Regions from separate parts of the Pseudomonas sp. NPDC090203 genome, predicted to be linked through region 1. Evidence: predicted binding sites of a transcription regulator. Region 1 holds the regulator's gene; the other holds the start of a gene.
What was found. The regulator FliA, encoded in region 1, starts transcription of late flagellar genes. The targets are predictions, from matches to a motif close to CTAAAGTTTNNNNNNNNNNNGCCGNTAA.
Positions count from the first base shown of each region.

Region 2: a site for FliA is predicted at 9,625-9,652, ahead of ACIPO9_RS18365 (methyl-accepting chemotaxis protein). Genes of this name have one in related genera too.

Region 1 covers NZ_JBIVCV010000006.1:292,854-303,574, forward strand. Annotated here, with positions in the region: gene ACIPO9_RS13100 (chemotaxis protein CheA) at 1-1,967, opposite strand, end outside; gene ACIPO9_RS13105 (protein phosphatase CheZ) at 2,098-2,886, opposite strand; gene ACIPO9_RS13110 (chemotaxis response regulator CheY) at 2,906-3,280, opposite strand; gene fliA (RNA polymerase sigma factor FliA) at 3,535-4,275, opposite strand; gene fleN (flagellar synthesis regulator FleN) at 4,272-5,105, opposite strand; gene flhF (flagellar biosynthesis protein FlhF) at 5,225-6,583, opposite strand; gene flhA (flagellar biosynthesis protein FlhA) at 6,595-8,724, opposite strand; gene flhB (flagellar biosynthesis protein FlhB) at 9,143-10,282, opposite strand; gene fliR (flagellar biosynthetic protein FliR) at 10,284-10,721, opposite strand, start outside.
Region 2 covers NZ_JBIVCV010000010.1:125,639-136,359, forward strand. Annotated here, with positions in the region: gene ACIPO9_RS18320 (sarcosine oxidase subunit alpha) at 1-2,232, opposite strand, end outside; gene ACIPO9_RS18325 (sarcosine oxidase subunit delta) at 2,229-2,543, opposite strand; gene ACIPO9_RS18330 (sarcosine oxidase subunit beta family protein) at 2,558-3,808, opposite strand; gene glyA (serine hydroxymethyltransferase) at 3,824-5,077, opposite strand; gene alaC (alanine transaminase) at 5,407-6,624, opposite strand; gene ACIPO9_RS18345 (TraX family protein) at 6,851-7,594, opposite strand; gene ACIPO9_RS18350 (low specificity L-threonine aldolase) at 7,692-8,732, shown strand; gene ACIPO9_RS18355 (cell division protein ZapA) at 8,865-9,167, opposite strand; gene ACIPO9_RS18360 (hypothetical protein) at 9,164-9,397, opposite strand; gene ACIPO9_RS18365 (methyl-accepting chemotaxis protein) at 9,716-10,721, shown strand, end outside.

The DNA.
Region 1 (10,721 bases):
TTGGTGGTCGACAGGTCCAGGTGGAAGATCTCGTTGACGTTGACCAGCGGAAAGGCGAAGGCCTGATTGCCCAGCATCACCATCAGGGTCGGCATGATCGCCAGGGTCAGCGGGACCTTGATGACGATCTTCGAGCCCTGGCCCTTGGTCGAGTAGATGTTGATCGAGCCGTTGAGCTGGGAAATCTTGGTTTTCACCACGTCCATGCCCACGCCACGGCCGGACACGTCGGAAATCTCGGTCTTGGTCGAGAAGCCCGGGGCGAAGATCAGGTTGTAGCAATCGGTGTCGGACAGGCGATCGGCCGCGTCCTTGTCCATCACGCCACGCTTGACCGCGATGGCGCGCAGCACCGCCGGGTCCATGCCCTTGCCGTCATCGGAGATCGACAGCAGGATGTGGTCGCCTTCCTGTTCCGCCGAGAGTACTACGCGACCGCCACGGGCCTTGCCCGACGCTTCGCGCTCTTCCGGCGATTCGATGCCGTGGTCCACCGCGTTGCGCACCAAGTGCACCAGCGGGTCGGCCAGGGCCTCGACCAGGTTCTTGTCCAGGTCGGTTTCTTCACCCACCAGTTCAAGGTTGATTTCTTTCTTGAGCTGGCGCGCCAAGTCACGAACCAGACGCGGGAAGCGCCCGAAGACCTTCTTGATCGGCTGCATGCGCGTCTTCATGACGGCGGTCTGCAGGTCGGCGGTCACCACGTCCAGGTTGGACACGGCCTTGGACATGGCTTCGTCGCCGCTGTTCAGGCCCAGGCGCACCAGGCGGTTACGCACCAGTACCAGTTCGCCGACCATGTTCATGATTTCGTCCAGCCGCGCGGTGTCGACGCGCACGGTGGTTTCCGCTTCGGTCGGCGCCTTGTCGGCGGCGGTCGGCGCAGGTGCACGGGCCGGCGCCGGTGCAGGCGCAGCTTTTGCTGGCGCAGGCGCAGGTGCCGCTTCAGCCTTCGGTGCCTCGGCTTTCGGTGCTTGCGGTTTGGCAGGTTCAGCCTTGGCAGGCTCGGCTTTCTTCACCGGTGCGGCAGCAGTGGCGGTCGCGCCGGCTACGGCCGGTTCGAACTTGCCCTTGCCATGCAGTTGATCGAGCAGCGCTTCGAATTCGTGGTCGGTGATTTCGTCCGATGCAGGCTCGCTGGCAGCAGCAGCCACAGGCGCGGCGGCAACCGGTGCGCTGGCGTCGGGGGAGAAGCTGCCCTTGCCATGCAACTGGTCCAGCAGGGCTTCGAATTCGTCGTCGGTGATTTCGTCGCTGGCAGGTGTCGCTGCCGCTGCAGATGGCGCGTTGGCGGCAGGCGCCACGGCATCGGCGGCGAACTGACCCTTGCCATGCAGTTGATCGAGCAGCGATTCGAACTCGGCGTCGGTGATTTCATCGCTGGCCGGCTGATCAGCCTGCACGGGGGCAGCAGCCACCGGTGCCGGCGCCGAGACAGCAGCACCCGCCGCCTGGGCCTTGACCGCGTTGAGCGAGTCGAGCAGTTGTTCGAATTCAAGATCGGTGATGTCTTCGGACGCAGCCTCTGGCACTTCCTCGACCACAGGTGCAGGCGCAGCGGCGATTTCATCGGCCGACGCAGGCTCGGCCAGGCGCGACAGCGCGGCGAGCAGCCCTGGGGTGGCGGGGGTAATGTCAGAGCGTTCGCGCACCTGGCCGAACATGCTGTTCACGGTGTCCAGCGCTTCGAGCACGACGTCCATGAGTTCGGCATCGACCCGACGCTCACCTTTGCGCAGGATGTCGAACACGTTTTCAGCGATGTGGCAGCATTCAACCAGCTCGTTGAGCTGGAGGAAGCCGGCGCCCCCTTTTACAGTGTGAAAACCGCGAAAAATTGCATTGAGCAGATCCGCATCATCCGGTCGGCTTTCCAGCTCGACCAACTGTTCGGACAACTGCTCGAGAATCTCGCCGGCCTCTACCAGAAAATCCTGAAGGATTTCTTCATCGGCGCCGAAGCTCATTGGGGGTGCTCCTAAAATTAACCGTCAAACCGATCCAGAGGCTGCGTTGATGGCCTGCGCGCATTGCCTTCGTCGAAGCATTCGCGCGCAGACCTTGCGCCACTTTCACATAGAACCCGGGAACTGGAAGTTAGAAACCCAGGCTGGATAGCAGATCGTCTACATCATCCTGACCGGATACGACGTCTTCACGTTTATCGGCATGAATCTGCGGACCTTCACCCTTGGAATGAAGTTTTTCCTGTTCTTTTTGCTTACGGAACACTTCCTGATCGTGCTCGATCCCGGCAAAGCGATCCACCTGGCTTGCCATCAGCACCAGCTTGAGCAGATTGCTCTCGACCTCGGTCACAAGCGTGGTGACACGCTTGATCACCTGGCCGGTCAGGTCCTGATAGTCCTGGGCCAGCAGAATGTCGTTCAGGTGGCTGGCGACCTGGTGGGTCTCCTTCTCGCTGCGCGACAGAAAACCATCGACGCGGCGGGCCAGATCACGAAACTCTTCGGCGCCGATCTCGCGACGCATGAAGCGCCCCCAATCGGCACTCAGTGCCTTGGCGTCCTCGCTCAGGCCGTTCATCAACGGCGTGCTCTGCTCCACCAGGTCCATGGTGCGGTTGGCCGCACCTTCCGTGAGCCTGACCACATAGGACAGGCGCTCGGTGGCGTCAGTGATCTGGGACACTTCCTCGGCTTGCGGCATGTGCGGGTCGATCTGGAAGTTGACGATCGCGCTGTGCAACTCGCGCGTCAGCTTGCCCACTTCCTGATACAACCCGCGATCGCGAGTCTGGTTAAGCTCATGGATAAGTTGCACGGCGTCGCCGAACTTGCCTTTTTCAAGGCTGGTGACGAGCTCTTGTGCGTGTTTCTTCAGGGTCGACTCGAAGTCACCCATTGTCGAATCTTTAGGATCCATAGCGCCCTCGCAGCGGACATCAGCTATTGACGCGCTCGAATATCTTTTCGATCTTCTCTTTGAGCACTTGGGCTGTGAATGGCTTCACGACGTAACCGTTAACACCGGCCTGGGCAGCCTCGATGATCTGCTCGCGCTTGGCTTCGGCAGTGACCATCAGCACCGGCATGTGGCGCAGGCGTTCATCGGCACGCACCTGGCGCAGCAGGTCGATGCCCGACATGCCCGGCATGTTCCAGTCCGTGACCAGGAAATCGAAACCGCCAGCCTGTAACATCGGCAATGCGGTGGTACCGTCATCTGCTTCGGCCGTGTTGGTGAACCCAAGGTCACGCAACAGGTTTTTTATGATCCGCCGCATCGTTGAGAAGTCATCAACGATGAGGATTTTCATGTTCTTGTCCAATTCGACCTCCAAGCAGTCTTTAACGCGCCCAGCACCTGGACGCGCGTTCAATCAATACCGGCGAGCGGCTTCTACGAATAACAGTGACGGGTCTGACGAATCGGCAGGTCACGCGCGCAGCAGAGCGGATCTTCAAAGACCCGATCCGACCGGCTCCTGCCTTGTCTCATGATGCCCACACAACATCTTGCACAGCCGGTTTTACATACCATCCGCAGCCCCGAAAGCCTGCGTTCAATCAATCAACGTGCGCGCCACTCACCCAGCCGGCCCCGCAGACGTGCGGCGCACTGGCTGTGCAGCTGGCTGACACGGGATTCGCTGACACCCAGGACCTCACCGATTTCCTTGAGGTTCAGCTCTTCGTCGTAGTACAGCGCCAGCACCAGGCGTTCACGCTCGGGCAGGTTGGCGATGGCATCGGCCAGCGCGCTCTGGAAGCGCTCGTCTTCGAGATCGCGCGAGGGTTCCAGCGACTGGCTCGCGCCGTCCTCGTGCAGCCCTTCATGCTCGCCGTCCTGCAAAAGGTCGTCGAAGCTGAACAGGCGGCTGCCCAAGGTATCGTTCAGAATCCCGTAGTAATCGTCCAGGCTCAATTGAAGTTCGGCAGCAACCTCGTGATCTTTAGCGTCACGGCCGGTTTTTGCTTCAATGGCACGAATCGCGTCGCTGACCATGCGCGTGTTGCGGTGAACCGAGCGTGGCGCCCAGTCACCCTTGCGCACTTCGTCGAGCATCGCGCCGCGAATGCGGATGCCGGCGTAGGTCTCGAAGCTCGCACCCTTGGTGGAGTCGTATTTGGTCGACACTTCGAGCAGGCCGATCATCCCCGCCTGGATCAAGTCCTCGACCTGCACGCTGGCCGGCAGACGCGCCAGCAAGTGGTAGGCGATACGCTTGACCAACGGGGCATAGCGCTCGATGAGCTCGTACTGGGAATCTCTGGATGATTTGCTGTACATGCGATAGCCACTTGCAGTCATGACACTGGCCCTGCACTGGTCTGATGAACCAGGCGCTCAACGAAAAATTCCAGGTGGCCACGCGGGTTCGCCGGCAGCGGCCAGGTATCGACTTTCTGCGCGATGGCCTTGAACGCCAGCGCACATTTGGAACGGGGAAACGCTTCGTACACCGCGCGCTGCTTCTGCACCGCCTTGCGCACGCACTCGTCGTACGGCACGGCGCCCACATATTGCAGCGCGACGTCCAGGAAGCGGTCGGTGACCTTGGTCAGCTTGGCGAACAGGTTGCGCCCTTCCTGCGGGCTCTGGGCCATGTTGGCCAGCACGCGGAAGCGGTTCATGCCGTAGTCGCGGTTGAGCAGCTTGATCAGCGCGTAGGCGTCAGTGATCGAAGTCGGCTCGTCGCAGACCACCAGCAACACTTCCTGCGCCGCGCGCACGAAGCTGACGACCGATTCGCCAATCCCGGCGGCGGTGTCGATCACCAGCACGTCCAGGTTGTCGCCGATGTCGCTGAATGCCTGAATCAGGCCGGCATGCTGGGCCGGGGTCAACTGGACCATGCTCTGAGTGCCGGACGCCGCCGGCACGATGCGCACACCGCCAGGCCCCTGCAACAGGACATCGCGCAGTTCGCAGCGGCCTTCGATGACGTCGGCCAGGGTGCGTTTAGGGGTCAAGCCCAACAATACGTCGACGTTGGCCAGACCCAGATCGGCGTCCAGCAACATCACGCGACGCCCTAGCTCGGCCAGTGCCAGCGAAAGGTTCACTGACACGTTGGTCTTGCCTACGCCACCTTTGCCACCAGTCACCGCAATAACCTGAACGGGATGCATGCTGCCCATGTTAATTTTTTACCTTGTCTTGCTTAGACCTAAGCCACATTTCGGGCTGCACGTTCAGTGACTGAACAATGCCTGGCAGACCATCGATGCAGGTATTTTCCAATGTCATTTTCCTTAACCTAGCCCGCGCGTTTGCCGGGGCTGTGATAAAGATCCGCAAACATATCCGCCATCGCTTCCTCGCTAGGCTCCTCCTGCATCTGAACACTCACCGCCCGGCTTACAAGCTGATGGCGACGTGGCAGATGCAGATCATCCGGTATCCGTGGGCCATCGGTGAGATAGGCCACGGGCAACTCGTGTGTCACGGCAAGGCTGAGCACTTCGCCCAGGCTTGCGGTTTCGTCCAGCTTGGTCAGGATGCACCCGGCCAGGCCGCAACGTTTGTAACTGTGGTACGCGGCGGTCAACACCTGCTTCTGGCTGGTTGTGGCCAGGACCAGGTAGTTGCGCGCCTTGATGCCGCGGCCCGCCAGGCTTTCCAGCTGCAGACGCAGTGCAGGATCGCTGGCTTGCAGGCCTGCGGTGTCGATCAACACCACGCGCTTGCGCAGCAGCGGCTCCAGCGCCTGAGCCAGGGACTGGCCCGGATCGACGTGGGTCACCGGCACATTGAGAATGCGGCCCAGCGTCTTGAGTTGCTCCTGGGCACCGATACGGAAGCTGTCCATGCTCACCAGCGCGATATTTTGCGCGCCGTATTTCAACACATATCGCGCCGCAAGTTTTGCCAGTGTGGTGGTCTTGCCCATTCCGGCAGGTCCGACCATGGCAATCACCCCGCCCTCTTCGAGCGGCTCGACGTCGGGCGTGACGATCATGCGCGCCAGGTGCGCCAGCAACATGCGCCAGGCGTGGGGCTGGTCGTCGACGTCCGGGACCATGTTCAGCAGGTCACGGGACAGCGGGCCGGACAGGCCAACACGTTGCAGGCGACGCCACAGGTTGGCCTGTTGCGGGCGGCTGCCTTGCAGTTGATTCCAGGCCAGCGAACCGAGCTGGACTTCCAGCAGTTCACGCAGGCCGTTCAATTCCGAACGCATCGACTCGTAGGCGCGCTGGCTGATGCCAGGCTCGGCCGCCGCACGCTCGGCACGCTCTGCACGATCAGCCGCGATCGCGGCATGGATCGATGGGCGGAACGGCTCGTCCAGGGTCGGCTCGATCTGCTTGTTGCTGTCGTCCATGGCGATGCCTGCGAACAGCTGGCGATTGGCGACGGTGTCCAGTTCGCTGCGGCTGGTCAGCTCCGCCTGTGCGGTCACGATGCGCGACTGAGTCTTGCGCAGCTCGTCCTCGAGCTCGACGTTGGGCACACGCGGGGCCAGCGCAGACAGTTTGTAGTCCAGCGCGGCTGTCAGCTCGACGCCACCGGCAATCCGCCGGTTGCCGATGATGGCGGCTTCAGCGCCCAGCTCATCACGAACCAGTTTCATGGCTTGACGCATATCGGCGGCGAAAAAACGCTTAACTTGCATGACTCACTACCTCAGCCGTTCGGCCCGACAGTCGCTACGATGGTGACTTGCTTATTGTCAGGAATTTCCTGATAAGCCAAAACATGCATGTTCGGAACCGCCAGGCGTCCAAAGCGGGACAACATGGCGCGAACCGGACCTGCGACCAACAAAATTACCGGCTGACCCTGCATCTCCTGACGCTGCGCCGCTTCGATCAACGAGCGCTGAAGTTTCTCAGCCATACTCGGTTCGAGCAGAACGCCTTCTTCCTGACCCTGACCTGCCTTCTGCAGACTATTGAGCAATATCTGTTCCAACCTTGGCTCCAGGGTGATAACAGGCAGCTCCGGCTCAATGCCGACAATGCTTTGCACGATTGCGCGGGACAATCCGACCCGTACGGCGGCCACCAGCGCGGCGGTATCTTGACTCCGGGCGGCATTGTTGGCGATGGCTTCGGCAATGCTGCGGATGTCGCGCACCGGAACCTGCTCGGCCAGCAGCGCCTGCAGCACCTTGAGCAAAGCCGACAGCGACAGCACGCCAGGGACCAGCTCCTCGGCCAGTTTGGGCGAGCTTTTGGCCAGCAACGTCATCAATTGCTGGACTTCTTCGTGACCGATCAATTCATGTGAGTGTTTGTAGAGAATCTGGTTCAGGTGAGTGGCCACTACCGTACTGGCGTCCACCACCGTATAACCCAGCGATTGCGCCTGGGCGCGCTGGCTGATTTCGATCCAGACGGCCTCGAGGCCAAACGCCGGGTCTTTGGCATTGATGCCGTTGAGGCTGCCAAATACCTGACCCGGGTTGATCGCCAGCTCGCGATCCGGATAAATCTCGGCTTCGGCCAGGGTCACGCCCATCAGCGTCAGACGATACGCGCTCGGCGCAAGGTCCAGGTTGTCGCGAATGTGTACGGTTGGCATCAGAAAGCCCAACTCCTGCGACAACTTCTTACGCACGCCCTTGATCCGCGCCAGCAACTGACCACCCTGGTTGCGGTCCACCAGCGGAATCAGGCGGTAGCCCACTTCCAGGCCGATCATGTCGATCGGCGTCACGTCGTCCCAGCCCAGCTCCTTGGATTCCTGCGCGCGGGTTGGCGAAGGCAGCAGGTCCTGCTGACGCTTGACCTCCTGGATCGCCGCGAGCTTGACCATGTTCTGTTTCTTCCACAGCAGGTACGCACCGCCCGCCGCCACCAAGCCCAGGCTGATGAACGAGAAGTGCGGCATGCCCGGCACCAGGCCCATGACGATCATGATGCCTGCCGAGACGGCCAGCGCCTTGTGCGAGGTGAACATCTGGCGGCCGACCAGCTTGCCCATTTCTTCGGAGCCCGAGGCGCGGGTCACCATGATCGCGGCAGCGGTCGAGAGCAGCAGCGATGGCAGTTGCGCCACCAAACCGTCACCAATGGTTAACAGTGCGTACACTTTGCCGGCGTCGGCAAAAGTCATGTTGTGTTGCAGGATACCCACCAGCATGCCGCCGATGAGGTTGATGAACAGGATCAGGAGGCCGGCGATGGCGTCACCGCGCACGAACTTGCTGGCACCGTCCATGGAGCCGTAGAACTCGGCTTCCTGGGCGACTTCCAGACGACGGCGCTTGGCTTCGGGCTGGTCGATCAGGCCGGCGTTGAGGTCGGCGTCGATGGCCATCTGTTTGCCGGGCATCGCATCGAGGGTGAAGCGCGCGCTCACCTCGGAGATACGACCGGCACCCTTGGTCACGACCACGAAGTTGATGATCATCAGGATCGCGAACACCACGATACCGACCACGTAGTTACCGCCGATCACCACCTCACCGAAGGCCTGGATCACCTTACCGGCGGCGGCGTGGCCGTCCTGGCCGTGGAGCATGACCACACGAGTGGACGCCACGTTGAGCGCCAGGCGCAGCAAGGTCGCGATCAGCAGGATGGTGGGGAACACCGAAAAATCCAGCGGCCGCAGGGCGTAGACGCAGACCAGCAGCACGACGATCGACAAGGCGATGTTGAACGTGAAGAACACGTCCAGCAGGAACGGCGGCATCGGCAACATCATCATTGCCAGCATGACCAGCAACAACAACGGCACACCCAACTGACCACGACCCAGGCCGATCAGTCCGGAGCGTGCGTTTGTGAGTATTTGAGAGCGATCCACCGATTATCTACCTGCGCGTTAAATCAAACTTTTGACGCCAGAGGCGCTGTAACGCAGGTATTGCAAAATTCTGTCCAACTCTGGGAAAGCGAGAAAAATGTCAGAGTGCCACTATACAGAATTGTGTTGGGGTCGACATATTTGTCTGGCGGCACATTGATACATGGATGCCCTTCGGGCCTATCGCGGGCAAGCGCGCTCCTACATTTGTTGCAACGTGCCATGGCCTGATGGACCGCGTTGGTAGCCTTGGCGTACGGGTCAGGTTTTTCTGGCCAGCGCCAAAGGCTATGCGCTCGGTCCATCCGAATGCGGCACGTTGCAAAAAATGTAGGAGCGCGCTTGCCCGCGACCGCGCCCGAAGGGCTTCAATGTGGCGATCCAAAGCCAACCCAAAAAGCATCAACTCAAACCAAACCTAAGAATCCCGCCGCAAATCCGGCGGAATCGGCAGATCCTCGTTCAACGGCGGTGGACGCTTGCCGCGGCCTGCGTGGAACTGGCGGATCTGGTACACGTAGGCCAGCACCTGCGCCACCGCCAAGTACAGCCCCGCCGGAATTTCCTGCTCAAGCTCGGTGCTGTAGTAGATCGAACGCGCCAGCGCCGGCGATTCGAGCAGCAGGATCTGATGCTGCGCCCCGATCTCGCGGATCTTCAGGGCGATGAAGTCGCTGCCTTTGGCCAGCAGCACCGGCGCGCCGCCCTTCTCGGAGTCGTATTTGAGCGCCACGGCGTAGTGGGTCGGGTTGGTGATGATGACGTCGGCTTCGGGGATCGCCGCCATCATCCGTCGCTGCGACATCTCGCGCTGCAACTGGCGAATCCGCTGCTTGACCTCTGGCCGCCCTTCGCTGTCCTTGTGCTCGTCGCGCACTTCCTGCTTGGTCATCAGCAGCTTCTTGTGGGCTTCCCACAGCTGCACCGGCACGTCCACCGCAGCGATGATCAACAGCCCGAAGGCCATCCACAAGGTACTCCAGCCGACCAGTTGCAGACTGTGCGCCACCGCCAGTTCAAGGGGTTCATGGGCAATGGCCAGCAGATCGTTCTTGTCCTTGGACAGGACCATGATGGCCACGATCAACACGATGAAAAACTTGGCCAGGGACTTGAGCAGTTCGATCAGCGCCTTGGGCGAGACCATGCGCTTGAGCCCCGCCAGAGGATTGAGCCGGCTGAACTTGGGGGCCAGCGAGCCTGCCGCGAACAGCCAGCCACCCAGGGAAATCGGCCCGATCAACGCCGCCAGGGTCAGGGCCACCAACAACGGAGTGACCGACTGCAGCGCTGCCTTGCCTGAGACCATCAACATCAGGCTCATGCTGCGCTCGTCCATCAGCGCATCCCGGGAGATGGTGAAGTTGTCGCGCATCAGCTGCATCATCATTTCTGCCATCGAGCCGCCGAACGCCAGCAAACCGGCGGCGCCGACGATCATGATGATGACGGTGTTGAGCTCCTTGGACCGGGCGATCTCGCCCTTTTCTCGCGCGTCTTTCTTGCGCTTGTCCGTGGGGTCTTCTGTCTTGTCCTGACCGCTCTCGCTCTCTGCCATCTCAGCGCGCCCTGACCATTTCCTTGAGCAACTGCAAGGCGTCGACCGCCAGCGGTTGGTACTGATTGAGAATGTCGCCCAGGGAGATCCACAGAATCCCCATGCCCAGCACCAGGGTCAAGGGGAAGCCGATAGAGAAGATGTTCAGCTGCGGCGCCGCCCGGGTCATTACGCCCATGGCAATGTTGATCACCAGCAGCGCAGTGATCGCCGGCAACACCAGGATGAGCGCAGCCCCCAGCACCCAGCCCAGGCGCAGCACCAGCCCCCAGAAATTGGCGACCATCAGCCCCTCGCCCACCGGCAGCGTGGTGAAGCTTTCGATCAGGACTTCGAACACCACCAGATGACCGTTCATGGCCAGGAACAGCAGCGTCACCAGCATGGTGAAGAACTGTCCGATCACCGCCACCGACACACCGTTGACCGGGTCGACCAT
Region 2 (10,721 bases), on a different contig from region 1:
CCATTGCAGCACGCGTGCAGCGCCGCCAGTGGTGGTGGTCATGATGAAGTGGTTGTCGGCGACGCAGGCGGTTACACCGTCGTCGAAGACCATGCCGTCTTCTTTACACATCAGGCCGTAGCGCGCCTTGCCCACATCCAGCTTGGTCCAGGCGTTGGTGTAGATTCGGTTCAGGAACTCGCGTGCATCCGGGCCCTGGATGTCGATCTTGCCCAGGGTCGAGGCGTCCAGCAGGCCGACGCTGTCGCGCACGGCTTTGCATTCGCGGCGCACGGCTGCGTGGATGTCTTCACCGGCTTTCGGGAAGTACCAAGGACGTTTCCACTGACCGACGTCTTCGAACTCGGCGCCGTTCTTGACGTGCCAGGCGTGCAGCGCGGTGAAGCGCACAGGCTCGAAGATGTGACCGCAGTGACGACCGGCTACCGCGCCGAAGGTCACCGGCGTGTAGTTCGGGCGGAACATGGTGGTGCCCATCTCAGGGATGGTGACGTTCAGCGAGCGGGCCGCGATGGCCAGACCGTTGACGTTGCCCAGCTTGCCCTGATCAGTGCCAAAGCCCAGCGCGGTGTAGCGTTTTACGTGTTCGACCGACTCGAAGCCTTCGCGGGTCGCCAGTTCGATGGCGGCAGCGGTGACGTCGTTCTGCAGGTCGACGAATTGTTTCGGCGCGCGGGAAGTGCCCTTCTCGTGCGGCACCTGGAACATCGCCAGGGTCGCTTCTTCCACGCGGCTCAGAGCCTTTGGAATCACACCTTCCACAGGCTGGAAGCCGGCTTCGGACGCTGCACGAACACCGCCTTCGAAACCGTCGGCCAGTGCATCGCCCAGTGGGTAAACACCGTTGATGCCGCCGACACATACGCGTTTCTGAGGCGCTTCACCCGGTACGAAACCGAGGATGTCTTCACGCCAGACCGGCTTGCCGCCCAAGTGGGACGCCAGGTGAACGATCGGGCTGTAACCGCCGGAACTGGCAACCAGGTCGCAGTCCAGCCACTCGCCATTGCTGGTGACCTTGTGTGCACGCACGTCGATGGCCGCCACACGGGCACCGGTGACGCGCTTGCTGCCACGGGCTTCGATGACCGCGCTGCCGGTCAGGATGCGAATGCCTTTGGCACGCGATTCTTCAACCAGCGCACCACGTGGGTTGTGGCGTGCATCGGCCACGGCCACCACTTGCAGGCCGGCATCGAGCCAGTCCAGCGCCACGCGGTAGGCGTAGTCGTTGTTGGTGGACAGCACCAGCTTCTTGCCCGGTGCCACGCCGTAACGGCGAACGTAAGTCGAAACGGCACCGGCCAGCATGTTGCCCGGTACGTCGTTGTTGCCGTAGACCAGCGGACGCTCGTGAGTACCGGTCGCCAGTACCACGCGCTTGGCGCGGACGCGGTGCATGCGCTGACGCACCTGGCCGATCGGTGCACGGTCGCCGAGGTGATCGGTCAGACGCTCGTGGATGGTCAGGAAGTTGTGGTCGTGGTAGCCGTTCACTGTGGCGCGTGGCAGCAGCACCACGTTCTTCAAGCCTTTGAGCTCGGCAACGACGGTGGCTACCCACTCAGCGGCGGGCTTGCCGTCCAGGCTTTCGCGGGAATCGAGCAGGCTGCCGCCGAACTCTTCCTGTTCGTCCGCCACGATCACGCGGGCGCCGCTGCGCGCAGCTGCCAGTGCCGCCGCCAGACCCGCAGGACCTGCGCCGACCACCAGCACGTCGGCGTGGTGGTTCATGTTGTCGTAGGTGTCCGGATCGTTCTCGGTCGGCGAGCGACCAAGACCTGCGGCCTTGCGAATGTACTTCTCGTAGGTCATCCAGAACGATTGCGGGTACATGAAGGTTTTGTAGTAGAAGCCCGGTGGCATCAGCTTGCCGCCGACCTTGCCGAGAATCCCCATCATGTCGGTGTTCACGCTCGGCCAGCCGTTGGTGCTGGTGGCGACCAGGCCCGAGTACAGCGCTTGTTGCGTGGCGCGCACGTTCGGGATCTGGGTGGCTTCGGTCGCGCCGATCTGCAGTACCGCGTTCGGCTCTTCGGAGCCTGCCGCGAAGATGCCGCGAGGACGCGAGTATTTGAAGCTGCGGCCGATGATGTCGACGCCGTTGGCCAGCAGGGCTGCGGCCAGGGTGTCGCCTTCAAAGCCCTGGTAAGTCTGGCCGTTGAAGCTGAAGTTCAGGACCTTGCTGCGGTCGATGCGGCCGCCATTGGGCAGACGATTGGACTGGCTCATGCTTTATCTCCCTTCCCGACGGCTGGAACCGGGTTCACGAACTGCGGTTTGGTGCCAATCAGATAGGTCTCGAGAATTTCGTAAGTCACGGTGTCACGCGTGGCGTTGAAGTACTGACGGCAACCGGCAGCGTGAATCCACAGCTCGTGGTGCAGACCGCGCGGGTTGTCGCGGAAGAACATGTAGTCGCCCCACTGCTCGTCGGTGCAGGCAGCAGGGTCCAGTGGACGCGGAATGTGAGCCTGACCCGAACCGTGGAATTCCTCTTCGGAGCGCAGTTCGCCACAGTGAGGACAGAAGATGTGCAACATAGGAAATTCTCCTGTTAGTGGGCGACCGCGGCAGCGCCGTGTTCGTCGATGAGTGCGCCGTTGTGGAAACGGTCGATTGAGAAAGGTTTGGCCAGCGGATGCATTTCGCCTTTCGCCAGACTCGCCGCGAAAACGTTGCCCGAGCCCGGTGTAGCCTTGAAGCCACCGGTGCCCCAACCGCAGTTGAAGAACATGTTCGGTACTGGCGTCTTGGAGATGATCGGGCAAGCGTCCGGCGTGGTGTCGACGATGCCGCCCCACTGGCGGTTCATGCGCACGCGGGACAGCACCGGGAACATCTCGACGATGGCCTGGATGGTGTGTTCGATCACCGGGTAGGAACCGCGCTGACCATAGCCGACCCAGCCATCGATACCGGCGCCGATCACCAGGTCGCCTTTGTCGGACTGGCTGATGTAGCCGTGAACGGCGTTGGACATGATGACGCTGTCGATGATTGGCTTGATCGGCTCGGACACCAGCGCTTGCAGCGGGTGCGACTCGACCGGCAGGCGGAAGCCCGCGAGCTTGGCCATGTGGCCGGAGTTACCGGCGGTCACCACACCGACGCGCTTGGCGCCGATGAAGCCCTTGTTGGTTTCAACGCCGACGCACACGCCGTTTTCCTTGCGGAAACCCGTGACTTCGGTCTGCTGGATCAGGTCCACGCCCAGGGCGTCAGCGGCGCGGGCAAAGCCCCAGGCCACGGCGTCGTGACGGGCAACGCCACCGCGACGTTGAACGGTCGCGCCGATGATCGGGTAACGGGTGTTCTTCGAGCAGTCCAGGTACGGAATTTCTTCAGCCACCTGTTTGCCGTTGAGCAGTTCGCCATCGACGCCGTTCAGGCGGTTGGCGCTGACACGACGCTCGGAGTCACGCATGTCCTGCAGGGTGTGGCACAAGTTGTACACACCGCGCTGGGAGAACATGACGTTGTAGTTCAGGTCCTGGGACAGGCCTTCCCACAGTTTCATCGCGTGTTCGTACAGGTGGGCCGATTCGTCCCACAGGTAGTTGGAGCGCACGATGGTGGTGTTACGGGCGGTGTTGCCGCCGCCCAGCCAGCCTTTCTCGACCACGGCCACGTTGGTGATGCCGTGCTCCTTGGCCAGGTAGTAAGCAGTCGCCAGACCGTGACCGCCACCGCCAACGATGACCACGTCGTAGACCTTCTTAGGGGTCGGCGTGCGCCACATGCGCTGCCAGTTTTCATGGTGGCTGAGGGAGTGTTTGAAGAGGCCGAAGCCCGAATAGTGTTGCATGGTGCTACTCCTGACTCAGCGGTAAACCGGGAAATCGGCGCACAGGGCGGCAACCTGGCTGGCAACATTGGCCTCGACATCGGCATCGCCGAGGTTGTCGAGAATGTCGCAGATCCAGCCAGCCAGCGTCGTGCATTGAGCGACTTTGAAACCGCGGGTGGTGACGGCCGGGGTGCCGATACGCAGGCCCGAGGTCACGAATGGCGATTGTGGGTCGTTCGGTACGGCGTTCTTGTTCACGGTGATGTGCGAACGGCCCAGAGCGGCGTCGGCATCCTTACCAGTCAGGCCCTGACGGATCAGGCTGACCAGGAACAGGTGGTTGTCGGTACCGCCGGACACCACGTCGTAACCGCGATCGATGAACACCTGGGCCATGGCCTGGGCGTTGTCGATCACTTGTTGTTGATAAGCCTTGAAACCTGGCTCCATCGCTTCCTTGAAGCACACGGCCTTGCCTGCGATGACGTGCATCAGCGGACCGCCCTGAGCGCCGGGGAATACAGCGGCGTTCAGTTTCTTTTCGATTTCTTCGTTGGACTTGGCCAGGATCAGGCCACCACGTGGACCGCGCAGGGTCTTGTGGGTGGTGGTGGTGACCACGTCGGCGTACGGCAGCGGGTTCGGGTACAGGCCAGCGGCAACCAGACCGGCTACGTGGGCCATGTCGACGAACAGCAGCGCCCCGACCTTGTCAGCGATGGCGCGGAAGCGTGGGAAATCCAGAGTCTTGGAGTAAGCCGAGAAGCCGGCAACGATCATCTTAGGCTTGTGCTCTACCGCCAGGCGCTCGACTTCGTCGTAGTCGATCAGGCCGGTGGTGGTGTCGATGCCGTACTGAACAGCGTTGTAGAGCTTGCCCGAGGACGACACTTTGGCGCCGTGGGTCAGGTGGCCACCGTGGGCCAGGCTCATGCCCAGGATGGTGTCGCCGGCTTGCAGCAGGGCCAGGTAAACGGCGCTGTTGGCCGAGGAACCGGAGTGCGGCTGCACGTTGGCGTAATCGGCGCCGAACAGCTGCTTGGCGCGGTCGATGGCCAGTTGCTCGACCTTGTCGACGTGCTCGCAGCCACCGTAGTAGCGCTTGCCCGGGTAGCCTTCGGCGTATTTGTTGGTCAGGCCGCTGCCCTGCGCCTGCATGACGCGCTTGCTGGTGTAGTTTTCCGAGGCGATCAGCTCGATGTGATCTTCCTGACGTTGATCTTCGGCATTCATCGCTGCCAACAGTGCATCGTCATAACCCTGGATCTGGTCTTGCTTGCTGAACATCGCGGTTCTCCCAGCGGCGGCGCGGCGCCTGATTGTCAGTAGGACTTGTGGACTGTCCTTTGAAAGCGATGGTAGGGCCGACGCAGACAGGCTAGATGCCTACGCACGCCACGCAAAGGCGCGTTTACGACATGGTTTTGCAGGGAGGGGGGAATGCAGGGTTTGACATGACACCTGTAGGAGCGCGCTTGCCCGCGAAAACGTTGTATCAGGCGGGTTCTACGCCTCTGACACACCGCCATCGCGGGCAAGCGCGCTCCTACGCAGGGATGTGTTGAAACAAAAATCCCCGGTCAATGCCGGGGATTTTAGAGTGACGAATGTCGCAATCAGACAGATTTTCCAGGCAGCAATCCGTCGGCCCTGAACATCCCGCGAATCCCGCGCACCGCCTGACGAATGCGATCCTGGTTCTCGATCAGGGCGAAACGCACGTGATCGTCGCCGTATTCACCAAAACCGACACCCGGCGACACACACACCTTGGCCTCGGCCAGCAGCTTCTTGGCGAACTCCAGTGAGCCCAGATGCGCGTACGCCTCAGGGATCTTGGCCCAGACATACATCGAGGCTTTGGGGTTTTCGACCATCCAGCCCAGTTCATGCAGGCCTTTTACTAGCACGTTGCGACGCTGGCGGTATTGCTCGGCGATGTCGAGCACGCATTGCTGGTCGCCTTCCAGCGCGGCAATGGCGGCCACTTGCAGCGGGGTGAAGGTGCCGTAGTCGTGGTAGCTCTTGATCCGCGCCAGTGCGTTGACCAGCTCGGGATTCCCGACCATGAAGCCGATCCGCCAGCCCGCCATGTTGTAGCTCTTGGACAGGGTGAAGAACTCCACCGCGATATCCTTGGCGCCCGGCACCTGCATGATCGACGGGGCTTTCCAGCCGTCGTAGACGATGTCGGCGTAGGCCAGGTCGTGAACCACCAGCACGTCGTACTGCTTGGCCAGCGCGACGACGCGCTCGAAGAAGTCCAGTTCGACGCACTGGGCGGTCGGGTTGGACGGAAAGCCCAGGATCATCATCTTCGGCTTGGGGATCGAGCCGCGAATGGCCTTTTCCAGTTCGGCGAAGAAGTCCACGCCCGGAATCAGCGGCACCGAACGCACCTGCGCCCCGGCAATCACCGCGCCGTAGATGTGGATTGGGTAACTGGGATTGGGCACCAGCACTGTGTCGCCCTGATCGAGGGTGGCGAGCATCAGGTGCGCCAGGCCCTCTTTCGAGCCGATGGTGACGATGGCTTCGGTTTCAGGGTCGATGTCGACCTCGTAACGTTTTTTGTACCAGCTTGAGATCGCCCGACGCAGACGCGGGATGCCACGCGAAGTCGAGTAGCCGTGAGTGTCTTCACGTTGGGCGACGGTGACCAGTTTTTCGACGATGTGCGGCGGCGTTGCCCCATCGGGGTTGCCCATGCTCAGGTCGATGATGTCCTCACCACGACGACGAGCGGCCATTTTAAGCTCGGCAGTGATGTTGAACACGTAAGGGGGGAGTCGATCGATGCGCGCAAAGCGGCGCGGCGAACCTTGGTCTGCCATGGAGGCCTCTAAAAGACGTAAGCGCCCGGAACCGTCCGAGCGACGTTGGCCACTGCGGTGGCCTGGTGCGGAAGATAAAGGCGGGGACGGCGGTTTGTCTACAGCGTTTTTTTCAACACCACAGCGCCCTGTAGGAGCGCGCTTGCCCGCGACTGTGATGGATCAGAGACAACCCTGGACCTGACACACCGCAATCGTCCGGATGCGGCCCAGACCAAGCGCGCTCCTACAGGATCAGCATGCGCAGGCAATACAGGGCAAGAAAATGCAGCGGATAAATCAGGTAGGCCCATTTACGCATCGGCCATACCCCGAACCCAGGCTTGCTGCGCAGCAGCGCCAGTCCCAACCAGGGCCCGAGCAGACAAGCGACCAGCGCGCCGATTGAGATAGGGTCGCCCCAGAGCATGCCGTCGATGATCCTGGACCACTCATTACTCAACAGGCAGACGATCCCCGGCACCACCGCCAGCCACAACGAACCGCGCAACACCAACACAAAAGCGGCCGGCAACAGGACCCCGAACGCGCCGAACATCCAATGCGGCGCAAACGCGACACCCAGTCCCAGCGCGACGATGCCCATGGCTCGCACCGACCACGTACGAGCGACCGCCCCCTGCGCCACCAGCAACCCCAGCACCAGGGTCGGCAGCACGTTGAGCGTGGTCACCTCACCTGCCATGTACAGGCGATAAGGCAGTTCGGCAATCAGCGAAAACACCGCAAGCCACGCCAGATATTTCCAGCTCACACCGGCCTGAGGGGCGCGATCCATGCCGCGCCGCACGTTCACCGCGATCGCCAGGCAAAACCACGCGAACGCCAGACGCCCCGGCACGTACAGCCAATCTGCAGACCAACCGACGTAACGCAAGTGGTCCAGCACCATGCTCAGCATCGCCAGCCACTTGAGCACGTCCAGTGCCCGGTCACGCAAAGGGCGGGTACTCGCCGTGGTCTCGCTCATGTCCTCACTCATCTGATGAATTTTCTGACGCAAGAATGCATGACCAAACCATGGAATGTTCGTTACAGTCGCAGCCTTCGACTACAGGGAACCGGCCATGTCAGACCAAAGCCAGCAGTTTGCCAGCGACAACTATTCGGGAATCTGCCCGGAAGCCTGGGCGGCCATGGAACAAGCGAACCACGGCCATCAACGCGCCTATGGCGATGATCAGTGGACAGCACGCGCCGCCGATCAATTCCGTCAGCTGTTCGAAACCGATTGTGAAGTGTTCTTCGCCTTCAACGGCACGGCGGCCAACTCCCTGGCCCTGTCGTCGTTGTGCCAGAGCTACCACAGCGTCATCTGCTCCGAAACCGCCCACGTCGAGACCGACGAATGCGGCGCGCCGGAGTTCTTCTCAAACGGCTCCAAGCTGCTGACCGCACGCAGCGAGAACGGCAAGCTGACGCCCGAATCGATCCGCGAAGTGGCGCTCAAGCGTGCCGACATCCATTACCCCAAACCGCGGGTCGTGACCCTTACCCAGGCGACCGAGGTGGGCAGCGTCTACCTGCCTGAAGAACTCAAGGCCATCAGCGACACCTGCAAGGAACTGGGCCTGAACCTGCACATGGACGGCGCCCGCTTCGCCAACGCCTGTGCGTACCTGGGTTGCACACCGGCGGAGTTGACCTGGAAGGCCGGCATCGATGTGCTGTGCTTTGGTGGCACCAAGAACGGCATGGCGGTGGGTGAGGCGATCCTGTTCTTCAACCACAAGCTGGCTGAAGACTTCGACTACCGCTGCAAACAGGCAGGGCAACTGGCGTCGAAGATGCGTTTCCTGTCGGCGCCGTGGGTCGGCCTGCTGGAAAACGACGCCTGGCTCAAACATGCCCGCCACGCCAACAGCTGCGCGCAGTTGCTGGCCGAACTGGTGAAGGATATTCCGGGGGTTGAGCTGATGTTCCCGGTGCAGGCCAACGGCGTGTTCCTGCAACTGTCGGAAGCGGCGATTGCGGCACTGACCGCCAAGGGCTGGCGGTTCTACACCTTCATCGGCAGCGGCGGCGCGCGGTTCATGTGCTCCTGGGACACCGAAGAAGCCCGCGTGCGCGAGCTGGCAGCGGACATCCGCCTGGTGATGGGGGCTTGAGGACAGAAGTACACCACTGTAGGAGCGCGCTTGCCCGCGACGGCGTCGGTGAATCCAACAAATTCATCGCCTGAAACACCGCTGTCGTCCGGATGCGGCCCAGACCAAGCGCGCTCCTACATGAGCAACACCTCACCCCTGCGCAATCACCTTCTCGATCACCTCGACCGTCGCATTGACCTTTTCCTCGTAAACGCTCAGCTCTGCGGCATGCTGCTGTTTGAGTTCGATCTGCTTCGAGCACAGGTTCAGCGCCGCCAGCACCAGCAGGCGGTCGCCGATCAGGGTCGGGTAGCTGCGCTTGGTCTCGGACAATGCCGCCTTGAGCATGACCACGGCATCCATCAAGGTCTGCTCCTGACCCTCGGGTGCCTTGATCGTGTAATCGTTGCCCAGAATGGAAATGACCTTGGTGGTGTCGCGGTCGATAATCATGCGCCGACCGCGCTGACGCTGGTGGCACGGTCAACCAGCGCCTGAATGCGGGCTGCGGTAGCGCCTTGCTTTTCTTCCTGCTCCAGCAGGCTCAACTGCAGGCTGTCGTTGTCATCCCTGGCCTTTCGCAACTCGTCAGTGAGTTGCGCGTTCGAGTTCTGCAATTCCTGGTTCTGCTGCACCAGGTCTGCAACGAGCTTTTCCAACTGGCTTAGGGATGCTTCCAACATTTTGATTTCTCAGGCAAATTTCAAGGGCGCGTACGATAAAGAAAAGAGACTTCGGCTACCAGTGAAATCAGGGCATTTACGCCACAACACCGACCTTGCAAGCACTTCGTTCACTTCAACGGCACAAACGCATAACGGACCTGATTGACTGCGTTTTGGCCGTCTTGTTCCTGCTGTTCGTCAGATCGGCCCCCTGCGACACAAGCGCACAGGTATGGACCAACGGGTTCAAGTCTGGGAAGACGCGACCGATAAGTCATGCATCTCTGACCATTCTCCCCCTCGCCTCGCATGGATTGCGGCCTTTCTGGAACCGTCATGTCCCTACGTAATATGAACATCGCGCCCCGCGCATTCCTCGGTTTTTCCATCATCGGCTTGTTGATGCTGGTGCTGGGTGTCTTCGCTCTGATGCAAATGAGCAAGATCAACGACGCCACCGAAACCATGGCCACCAACAGCATGCCCAGCATCAAGTCGCTGGACAAACTGACCGAAGGCAGCATTCGCCTGCGCGTGCTGTCGTACCGCCTGATGCTCAATCGCGAGCCTGAAACCCTGGCCAAGACCGTCGAACTGCTGGCCATGCGCAACAGGCAGATCGAAGAAGCTCGCGCCATCTACGTCAAGCTGATCGCAGCGCCCGAGGAGCAGGCCGCGTACGACCAGTACGTCAGGCTGCTCAACGAGTACCGCGGGCTCGAAGACCGCATGAAGTCCCTGAGTAACGCCAACAAGCTGGACGAACTGGCAACCCTGCTCGGCGCTGACCTGCAAACCAACTCCGACCAGATGAACACCGTCCTCGGCAAGCTGGTGGAGATCAACACCCAGCAGCTCAATGACACCAACAAGATGGCGTCGGACCAGTATTCGACCGCCTTCACCATGGTCGTGACCCTGCTCATCATTGCCACTGCACTGACCCTGCTGTTCGCCTGGCTGCTGACCAACAGCATTACCCGTCCGATTGCAGCGGCACTGAACGCTGCCGAAGAAATTGCCGAAGGCGACCTGACCCGCACCATCCAGGTCGATGGCACCGACGAAGCTGGCCGACTGCTGACCGCCATGCTGAAAATGCAGTCCAAGCTGCGCGACACGCTGCAACGCATTTCCGGATCCGCCACCCAGTTGGCCTCGGCCGCAGAAGAACTGAACGCGGTGACCGACGAAAGCGCCCGGGGCCTGTCGCAGCAGAACAACGAGATCGAGCAGGCAGCGACTGCGGTCAACGAAATGACCAGCGCCGTGGAAGAAGTGGCACGCAACGCCGTGAGCACGTCCGAAGCCTCGCAGAACGCCACCACCTCGGCCAGCGATG